DNA from 4 places in the Comamonas sp. C11 genome. Region 3 is predicted to be linked to each of the others. Evidence: predicted binding sites of a transcription regulator. Region 3 holds the regulator's gene; each other region holds the start of a gene.
The links. Region 3 encodes FNR, which switches genes on or off when oxygen is low (the NO sensors DNR and NnrR bind a similar motif). Its sites were predicted from a motif close to TTGATNNNNATCAA; they were not measured.
Positions count from the first base shown of each region.

Region 1: the regulator FNR is predicted to act here: its motif matches at 1,225-1,238, upstream of NOX35_RS10210 (OmpW family protein).
Region 2: the regulator FNR is predicted to act here: its motif matches at 1,319-1,332, upstream of adhP (alcohol dehydrogenase AdhP).
Region 4: the regulator FNR is predicted to act here: its motif matches at 1,099-1,112, upstream of NOX35_RS15960 (universal stress protein).

Region 1 covers NZ_CP101743.1:2,218,163-2,220,365, forward strand. Annotated here, with positions in the region: gene NOX35_RS10205 (DUF808 domain-containing protein) at 99-1,118, shown strand; gene NOX35_RS10210 (OmpW family protein) at 1,322-1,936, shown strand.
Region 2 covers NZ_CP101743.1:5,168,781-5,170,983, reverse strand. Annotated here, with positions in the region: gene trxC (thioredoxin TrxC) at 1-56, shown strand, start outside; gene adhP (alcohol dehydrogenase AdhP) at 104-1,138, opposite strand; gene NOX35_RS23845 (multifunctional CCA addition/repair protein) at 1,375-2,203, opposite strand, start outside.
Region 3 covers NZ_CP101743.1:2,339,669-2,341,871, reverse strand. Annotated here, with positions in the region: gene hemN (oxygen-independent coproporphyrinogen III oxidase) at 1-579, opposite strand, end outside; gene fnr (fumarate/nitrate reduction transcriptional regulator Fnr) at 848-1,570, shown strand; gene NOX35_RS10745 (hypothetical protein) at 1,709-1,972, opposite strand.
Region 4 covers NZ_CP101743.1:3,479,591-3,481,793, reverse strand. Annotated here, with positions in the region: gene NOX35_RS15965 (amidohydrolase family protein) at 1-333, opposite strand, end outside; gene NOX35_RS15960 (universal stress protein) at 523-975, opposite strand; gene NOX35_RS15955 (FABP family protein) at 1,560-2,201, opposite strand.

The DNA.
Region 1 (2,203 bases), 120 kb from region 3:
TGCCGTGCTGATTGCCTAGGCGATTGGCAACTTCCTGCCGCAGTCGCTGCACGGTTTGCAGGCATGATGATGGACATTGAAACCAACTGGGGAGTGCGATGGCAGGTGCCGGCCTTTTGATGCTGCTAGACGATATTGCAAGCATGCTCGACGACGTGTCTTTGATGACCAAGACCGCTGCGGGCAAGAGCACGGCGATTCTCGATGACGTGGCCACACAGACCAAGGTGGCGGTGCAGAAGACGGCCGGCGTGCTGGGCGATGATCTGGCTCTCAATGCCGAGCAGGTCACGGGAGTGAAGGCCAACCGGGAGCTGCCAGTGGTCTGGGCGGTGGCCAAGGGTTCGTTGATGAACAAGGCCATCCTGGTGCCGGCGGCACTGTTGATCAGCGCCTTTGTGCCCTGGTTGATCACGCCTTTGCTGATGGTGGGAGGCGCTTTTCTGTGCTTTGAAGGCGTGGAAAAGATCCTTGAGCTGTTTCACAAGCACCCAGAGCATGACGCGCATGACGCCGTGGTGGATGCTGAGGAGGCGGCCCATAAAGGTGTTGCGCCTTCATCGGTGCGAGCCGCACGTGAAAAGCAGATGGACCCGATGGAGTATGAAAAGCAGAAGGTCAAGGGGGCCGTGCGCACGGACTTTATTTTGTCGGCCGAAATCATGGCGATTGCGCTGGGTACGGTGTCTGCCAAGCCCATCTGGGAGCAGGCCTCGGTGCTGATCGCCGTGGCTCTTGCCATCACCGTGTTCGTCTACGGACTGGTGGCCGGGATCGTGCGCATGGATGACGTGGGCGGCTGGCTGATGGCCAAGGGCAGCAGCGCTGCCAAGGCCATGGGCCGTGGTCTGATTGCTTTTACCCCGTGGCTGATGCGAGGGCTGTCCATTGTGGGCACGGCTGCCATGTTCATGGTGGGCGGTAGCTTGCTGGTGCACGGCATAGAGCCGGTCGAACATTGGATAGAGCAGGTGATCGTGCCCACGGGCGGCATTGTGGCAGCGCTGGGACCGGTGTTGGTGCATGTGGCTGTTGGGGCCGTCATTGGCGGTGCGGTAGTGGTGTGCGTGGAGTTGTGGCACAAGCTGCGGCCAGCCAGGGTGGCTCATCCGAATTGACGACTACCATCACTGCTGACGCAAATTTTTGCGCTTCATCAGTATCTTGGGCGGACGTGGCCGATGGGCAACGTCCGCTTTTTTCTTTGCGGTGTTGGTGCGCGGGTTGACCTGGGACAAACCCGTGTGGGAGTGGCTTTGTTTCAATGGATGCCAAGGGATGCAAAGCATTGCACTCACCCAATTCTTCAAGGAAAGAACCCATGAAAAAGACTCTGATCGCGATTGCTGCTGTTGCCAGCGCCCTGACCGCAGGTACCGCTTTTGCCCAATCTTCGTTTGACGGCTCCAGCCCCTGGCAGGTTCGTGTGCGCGCTCTGCATCTGGACAGCGACAACGGTGGTGCTGCCGGAGACGCAGGCGTGAGCATCAACAACAAGTGGATGCCTGAGCTGGACGTGTCCTACTTCTTCACGCCCAACATCGCGGCAGAACTGGTGCTGACCTATCCTCAAAAGCATGATGTGCGCCTGAATGGCGGCAAGATCGGTTCGCTCAAGCATCTGCCCCCCACCTTGCTGGCGCAGTACCACTTCACCAACTTTGGGGCCTTCAAGCCTTATGTGGGGGCGGGCGTGAACTACACACGCTTCTCGAACGTGGACATCCTGGATGGTGCCGTGACCGTGAAGAAGAACAGCTTTGGCGGCGCGCTGCAGGTTGGCTTCGACTATGCGCTGGACAAGAACTGGTCACTGAACTTCGACATCAAGAAGGTGTATCTGGGTACCAAGGTCACAGGTGCAGGCGTGTTTGAAAACACCAAGTTCAAGGTTGACCCATGGCTGGTGGGTGTGGGCGTGGGCTATCGCTTCTGATAGCTTCACGGCAAAGAGTGTTCTCGTCTGCGGCCTTCTTCCCGCAGGCGAGGCACGCACCGCAGGCTCTGCGGTGCATCGGAGTCAGCAGGTCGGCATGGCCTGATGATTTCGGAGGCTAGGGTGTATGTTTAGATCGGTATTCCGCCAGCGCGGGATACCGATTTTTTTTGCTGAATTCTTTGGCCAGTATTGACTTTGTCAGCATTGCTGCATGCGCATGCAGTAAAAGGATCGCTGGCTTCAGTCCTACTTCTGCCGATTGTC
Region 2 (2,203 bases), 2.8 Mb from region 3:
TCTCCGGGGCCCTGCCGGCCTCGGAGATCGTGCGCTGGGTGCGTTCGGTGATCTGAGCGGCGGTTTCGCGGGAGCCGGCCCCGGCTAGGGGCCGGTCGGACTCTCAGGCGGCGATGTCCAGCACCACGCGGCCTTCGATCTTGCCTTCGTGCATGCGGGCAAAGATGTCGTTGATGTTTTCCAGCTTGTCGGTGGATACGGTGGCCTTGACCTTGCCCTGAGCAGCAAAGTCCAGCGACTCCTGCAGGTCCAGGCGCGTGCCGACGATGGAGCCGCGTACCGTGATGCCCTTGAGCACCATGGAGAAGATCGGCAGCGGAAAGTCGCCGGGCGGCAGGCCGTTGAGCGAAATCGTGCCCCCGCGGCGCACCATGCCCAGCGCCTGCTCGAAAGCCTTGGGGGACACGGCGGTGACCAGCACGCCATGGGCACCTTCGATCTCTCTTTGCAGATAGGCCGCCGGGTCGGTATTCATGGCGTTGACGGTGACAGCGGCGCCCAGCTGACGCGCCAGGGCGAGCTTGCTGTCATCGATGTCGACGGCAGCGACGTTGAAGCCCATGGCCTTGGCATATTGGACGGCCATATGGCCCAGGCCGCCGATGCCGGAAATCACCACCCAGTCGCCGGGCTTGGCGTCGGTGACTTTCAGGCCCTTGTACACCGTGACCCCGGCGCAGAGCACGGGAGCGATATCGACAAAACCCACATTCGAGGGCAGATGGCCCACATAGTTGGGGTCGGCCAGTGCGTAATCGGCAAAGCCGCCGTTGACCGAATAGCCGGTATTGGTCTGAGATTCGCACAAGGTTTCCCAGCCGCCTATGCAGTGGCGGCAGAAGCCGCAGGCGCTGTGCAGCCAGGGCACGCCCACGCGATCACCTTCCTTGACATGCTTGACGTTCTTGCCCACCGCAGCCACATGGCCCACGCCCTCATGGCCGGGAATGAAGGGCGGATGAGGCTTGACGGGCCAGTCGCCTTCGGCCGCATGCAGATCGGTATGGCAGACGCCGGAAGCAGCGATCTTGACCAGGATCTGATCGTCTGTCGGTCGGGGCACCGGCATTTCTTCAATCGTGAGCGGCTTCCCGAAGGAACGCACCACGGCGGCTTTCATGGTCTGGGGTAAGGACATCAGAGCACCTCCTTGAAGTAGAAGGCAAGGCCCAGACCTGTAGGCCGGACACTTGCCTGTCAAAGAACCATGCCGGTATGGCATGGGTGTTGCAGCCGGTTTCGTGACCCGCTGCATGGCCCTGGCGGAGCGAACCGTCGCGGCCATCTCGTACTGTGCAATGGCTGCAGCATACCTTCTTTGACTTAACTCAAGCCGCGCCCATCCCTGTCGCTAGCACCTCGGTGCGCGGACTGCTAGGTACCACTTTCCAGATAGGCGGCAATCGCCTGCTCGCGCGCCTTGCTCACTGCGTCGCCAATGGCCTTGCCCTTGAGGCCGCGCTGCGCTGCGGCCTGGGCGACCGGACCGGTTTCCACGGCAAGCGCCGCCTTCAGGGCATTGCCCAGGCGCTGGCGCTGCGGATAGGCAGCCTCTTCAAAGCCCAGGCGTCCGCGCGCGTCGCATTCGCAGGCCTGCAGTGCTTCCTCGAAGCGCTGGGGCTTGCGTATGGCATCGCAGCGCTCGAGCAGGCGCAGCAGGGCGGCGGCATTGAGTTCGTGGCTGCGGTGGATGTTGCCATGCTCGCGCGCCACGACCTCGGCCAGCTCCTTGCAGTCGTTGGGCACGCGCCAGCGCTCGCAGACCTGCAGCAGCAGGCGGGCGCTGCGCTGTTCGTGGCCGATATGGCGGGGCAGCACATCGGCCGGCGTGCTGCCCTTGCCGAAGTCATGGCAGAGGCAGGCAAAACGCACGGACAGCGGTGCCTGCAAGCGGGCCGACATGTCCAGCACCATCATGGCATGTATGCCGCAGTCGATCTCGGGGTGGTATTCGGCGCGCTGGGGCACGCCCCAGAGCTTGTCGAGTTCGGGCAGCAGCCGGGCCAGAGCTCCGCATTCGCGAAGCATGTCGAACATGCGCGAGGGCTGGGGCTCCATCAGGCCGCGGCTGATTTCCTGCCACACGCGCTCGGGCACCAGAGCATCGACCTCGCCGGCCGCCACCATCTCGCGCATGAGCTCCATGGTCTCGGGCGCAACGGAGAAATCGGTGAAGCGCGCCGCAAAGCGGGCCAGACGCAGA
Region 3 (2,203 bases):
TTGCTCGGCGGGCTGCTCCCGGTGCACCGCTTTCTGCACTGCGGGATCAAAATCCTGCACGCCAAAGCTCAGGCGATTGAAGCCCATGTCCTTGAGTGCCTTCAACCTCTCGTTGCTGACCGTGCGCGGATCGACCTCGATGGAATACTCGCCGGCTGGATCGAGCTTGAAATGCTCACGCATCAGAAGCATCAGCTGCCGCAGCTCGGCATCGCTGAAGAAGGTCGGCGTGCCGCCTCCCAGATGCAGCTGGCTTACCAACTGGCCTTTGCCGCAATGCTCGGTATGCATGGCCAGTTCACGGCTCAGATAATCCAGATACTCGGCAGCCTTCTCATGATGCTTGGTCACGATCTTGTTGCAGGCGCAGTAATAGCAAAGCGACTCGCAAAACGGCACATGCACATAAACGGACAGGGGCAAGGCACGTGAGCCCGAATGCGTCTTGCGCTGTTTCAATGCCAGGATATAGTCGTCTGCACCAAAAGCCTCAACAAAACGGTCGGCTGTTGGGAATGATGTGTAGCGTGGGCCGGGGATATCAAAGCGGCTCAGCAACTCAGGCGTGACTGCGGTCATAACTGGGAGTTAGGGTGCGCCCACACTCTGTATAGAGCAGATTTCAATGGAAATCAGATCCTGAAAATCATGCCCGAAATAGGCAAAAGCGCATGTTTTTGAACGAATACGGGCAATGTGCCCCAAGGCAATCACCCTGTCCTTGATGAAAATCAAGAGACATCAAGGCGAGTGCTGCGACAATTTGATCCATCTCATCTTCAACCACGAGGTCAACGACCGGCGCGACTCTCCACTCTGTGTCTGTCTGCGCCGTTGCTAAAAGCCCATGAATCTTCAGACCATCAAAGCATCCTGCTCCAACTGCAATCTGCGTGAACTGTGCATGCCCATGGGCCTGGACGATGAACAAATGGAGCGTATTGACGAGATTGTGGCCACGCGCCGCAAGGTCAAGCGCGGCGGGCTGCTATTTCGCAATGGCGAAGAGTTCACCTCGCTGTACGCCATTCGCACCGGCTTCTTCAAGACCAGCGTGGCCACTGAGGATGGACGCGACCAGGTCACAGGCTTTCAGATGGCCGGCGAGATCATTGGCCTGGACGGCATCGTCAACGACCACCACACCTGCGATGCCGTGGCCCTGGAAGATGCCGAAGTCTGCATCATGCCTTTCGACAAGCTCGAGCAGCTCTCGCGCGAAGTCACGGCGCTGCAAAATCATGTGCACAAGGTCATGAGCCGCGAAATCGTGCGCGAGCATGGCGTAATGCTGCTGCTGGGCAGCATGCGCGCCGAAGAGCGTCTGGCAGCCTTTGTGCTGAACCTGGTGCAGCGTCTGTCGGCACGCGGCTTTTCGAAGTCGGAGTTGGTGCTGCGCATGACGCGTGAAGAAATCGGCAGCTATCTGGGACTCAAGCTGGAGACCGTGAGCCGCACCTTCTCCAAGTTCGCCGAGGAAGGCATCATCGAAGTCAGACAGCGCCATCTGCGCATTCTGGATACCGATGCGCTCAAGCGCATCGTCAACAGCCAGCAATGCCAGGGCTAAGTTAAGACAGCGGGCTTTTTTGATGGCAGCGAATGCCTGCCAGAAGCTTCCCGCCGCCGAGGCCGCCAGCACAGAGAGCGACCAAGCACCATCCGGGGCCGCCACCGGCCCCGAAACTGCGGCCCTGTGCGCAGCGCTTTACTCGACCAGGGGCTCCGAGACTATGCCCTGGTTCAGATCGCTGGCCGAACGCCCCAACATGACAGTCATCAGTCCGCTGGCCACGGCGACCGCCCAGAAGGCAAAAAAGGCCAGGGTGTAAATGGCATTGCGCGACCATTCCAGAGGCGAGCCCAGCCAGTGCATGTCCAGCGGGTCCACAAAGGCAAATACCACCATTTCCATGATTGCCGCAGCCAGAAAAGCCGGCCAGACAATCCACATCCAGCGTCGAGCATCCATCGCGATTCTCCTTGGCCTGTGGGTTTGAACCCATTTTGCACAATTGCCATGACCTTCCCTGCCACACCAAGGGCATGCACTCAGATAGGAAACCCTGAACCGCTATTATTTAAAGAGCTTCCAGTGCATTCTTTGTATTGACTTAAGGTCAATATCTATCTGAAATAAGCTTTGATAAAGCGCTATGCGCTCCTGATATTGAACCCGCCCGGCCATCCTTTGCCGGTTTTT
Region 4 (2,203 bases), 1.1 Mb from region 3:
AGAGGGCAGGGCGGCAATCAGCTTGCCCTGGATCAGCACCTGCACGCCTTGGCGCACCGACTTGCCCGTACCGTCAAACAGGCGCAGATTGGTCAGCAACACGGGGCGGTCGGCCTGCTGGGGCGTGCCGCCGGCACCGGGCTCGGCCGCATGCAGGCCCACAAACGGAGCCATCGTCGCTGCCACACCACCGACAAACATGCGGCGCGACATATCGCTCATCACCCGCTCATGCAGCAACTGGCACACCACGCTGCCGCAGGTGCAGGCTCTGGGGCGAATCGGGCCGGTCTGCCACGTCAGGCCGGCATCGGTTGCGATTGCGTGACTCATCTGCTTTTCCCTTTTTTCAAAATGAACAAGAGACGCCGCTGCCGGCGTGACAAATGGAACCAAAGGCTCACAATTTGATGCACCGATGCTACACGACGATCGGCCATGAAAAAGCGCCCCGCCGCACGAGGGCGATGGGGCGCTGTTTGTATTATGAGAGCGGCCGGGAAGTGGCTGCGCTGCAGTCAATCAGGCTTGAACCGGGCGATGCACCAGAACCGGAATGCTGCTGTTGACCAGTACGCGCTGGGTCTCGCTGCCCAGCAAAATGCCGGCAATGCCCTTGCGGCCGTGTGATGCCATGCAGATCAGATCGCAGTTACCCTCCTGCGCCTGCTTGATGATGGCCTGATTGATGGAGATATTCGTTACCCGCACCGTCTGGCAGGCCACGCCCTCGGTCTTGGCAATGTCCAGGGCAGCTTGCAACACCTGATCTGCTTCCTTCTGGGCGCTCTTGTCGAACTCTGCAGAGTTGTAGGCGATCAGCGCCTCGGCTCCGTAAATCATGGCTGCGTAATCCGGCATCACATACAGCGCCGTCACCTGTGCGCCTTGTTCCTTGGCCAGTTGTATGCCCGCGCGCAGCGCGGCCTCAGAGAGCTTAGAGCCGTCCGTAGGAATCAAAATGTGCTTGAACATATCCAGCCTCCTTGCGCATAGGTGCGCGTCTTGTTGCCAAATCAATTCGATCGATCACTGAACTCATACTCACACTCCAGGGCTGCTAATGCAACACCTTGAAATGAGTATTCAGACGGTTTCTTGATGGAAATCAAATTCATGAAGTAGCAGATAAAAGCCGCCTAAAGCCCTTATCCATAAAGCGTTAGAAGCTATCAAAAGCAGACTAACCGAAGGTCATGCGCAGCATTCCCTGCGGCTGTTGCCGGTCGGCAGGCTGTCGAAGGAGGCCTGCCTGAGCTCGGTCACGATCGGCTGTACATGGCGCAGGGTGGGCGACCGCAATTCAGGTTCGGCAAATGGCTGCTATGCGCTCATCTGTGGGCATTGCCCTGTATCAAGGTCTTGAACGCAGTGCGCCGCAGCCTTCGCGACCAGATTGAGGGCATCCATACAGGCCAGTTTGAAGGCAAGCGCCTACTTGCACATAAGGGCCATGACCAGCAGCGTAAGGCCATTGCGGGCCATGCGGTAGTCAAGGAGCGTGCAACCTGTGGAGCCAGCGAATTCGGCCGGGGCATGGAGTCCTTGGATGGCGCTAATCAGATTTCAACTGCAGCCCTTGCCGTGGGGTTGGGAGTGGGCTCGCCAATCTTGTGCAAGGTGTTGCGGTCGGTATGGGCAAAGGGCTCGCTGCGGCCGGGGATGGTCAGCGTGGTTTCTTGCTCATACGACCATGTGCCGTCCGAGTGCTTGGTGACGGTGATGGTATAGGCGTCGGTTCTGAATGCGTGCTCCAGAAAGGGGTTGCTGGAGATGCCGTTGACGGTGGAGCCGCGCTCGGCCCTGAGGGTGAAGCTGGTAGCGTCGGCCGTGGTCTTGCCCGTGGCCATGGCGGTCTGCCCGCGCGGGATGGTCAGGGTCTGGATGATGTTGCCGGTGGCAGGCTCCCACAGCCAGTAACCGACCTGGTCGTGAAAGGTTTCCACGTCGTCGGGCTTGACGATGCGCGTGTGGTAGCGCAGGCCATAGAAGAGCTGCGGCCCGTTGGTTTGCGCATCGATGGGCTGGCATTCCATATGCTCGATAAAGGCCTGCTTCTCGGGGCCGTCAGCCTTGGGGTTGATGTCCAGGCCGCGCTTGCCGGTCCAGATGCCGGCCATGCCGGTGAGGGGACCGAGGTTGGCCAGGGTATTCACATCGGGCGTGGGCTCGGTGTAGATGTCTTTGGGAAAGTTTTCCATAT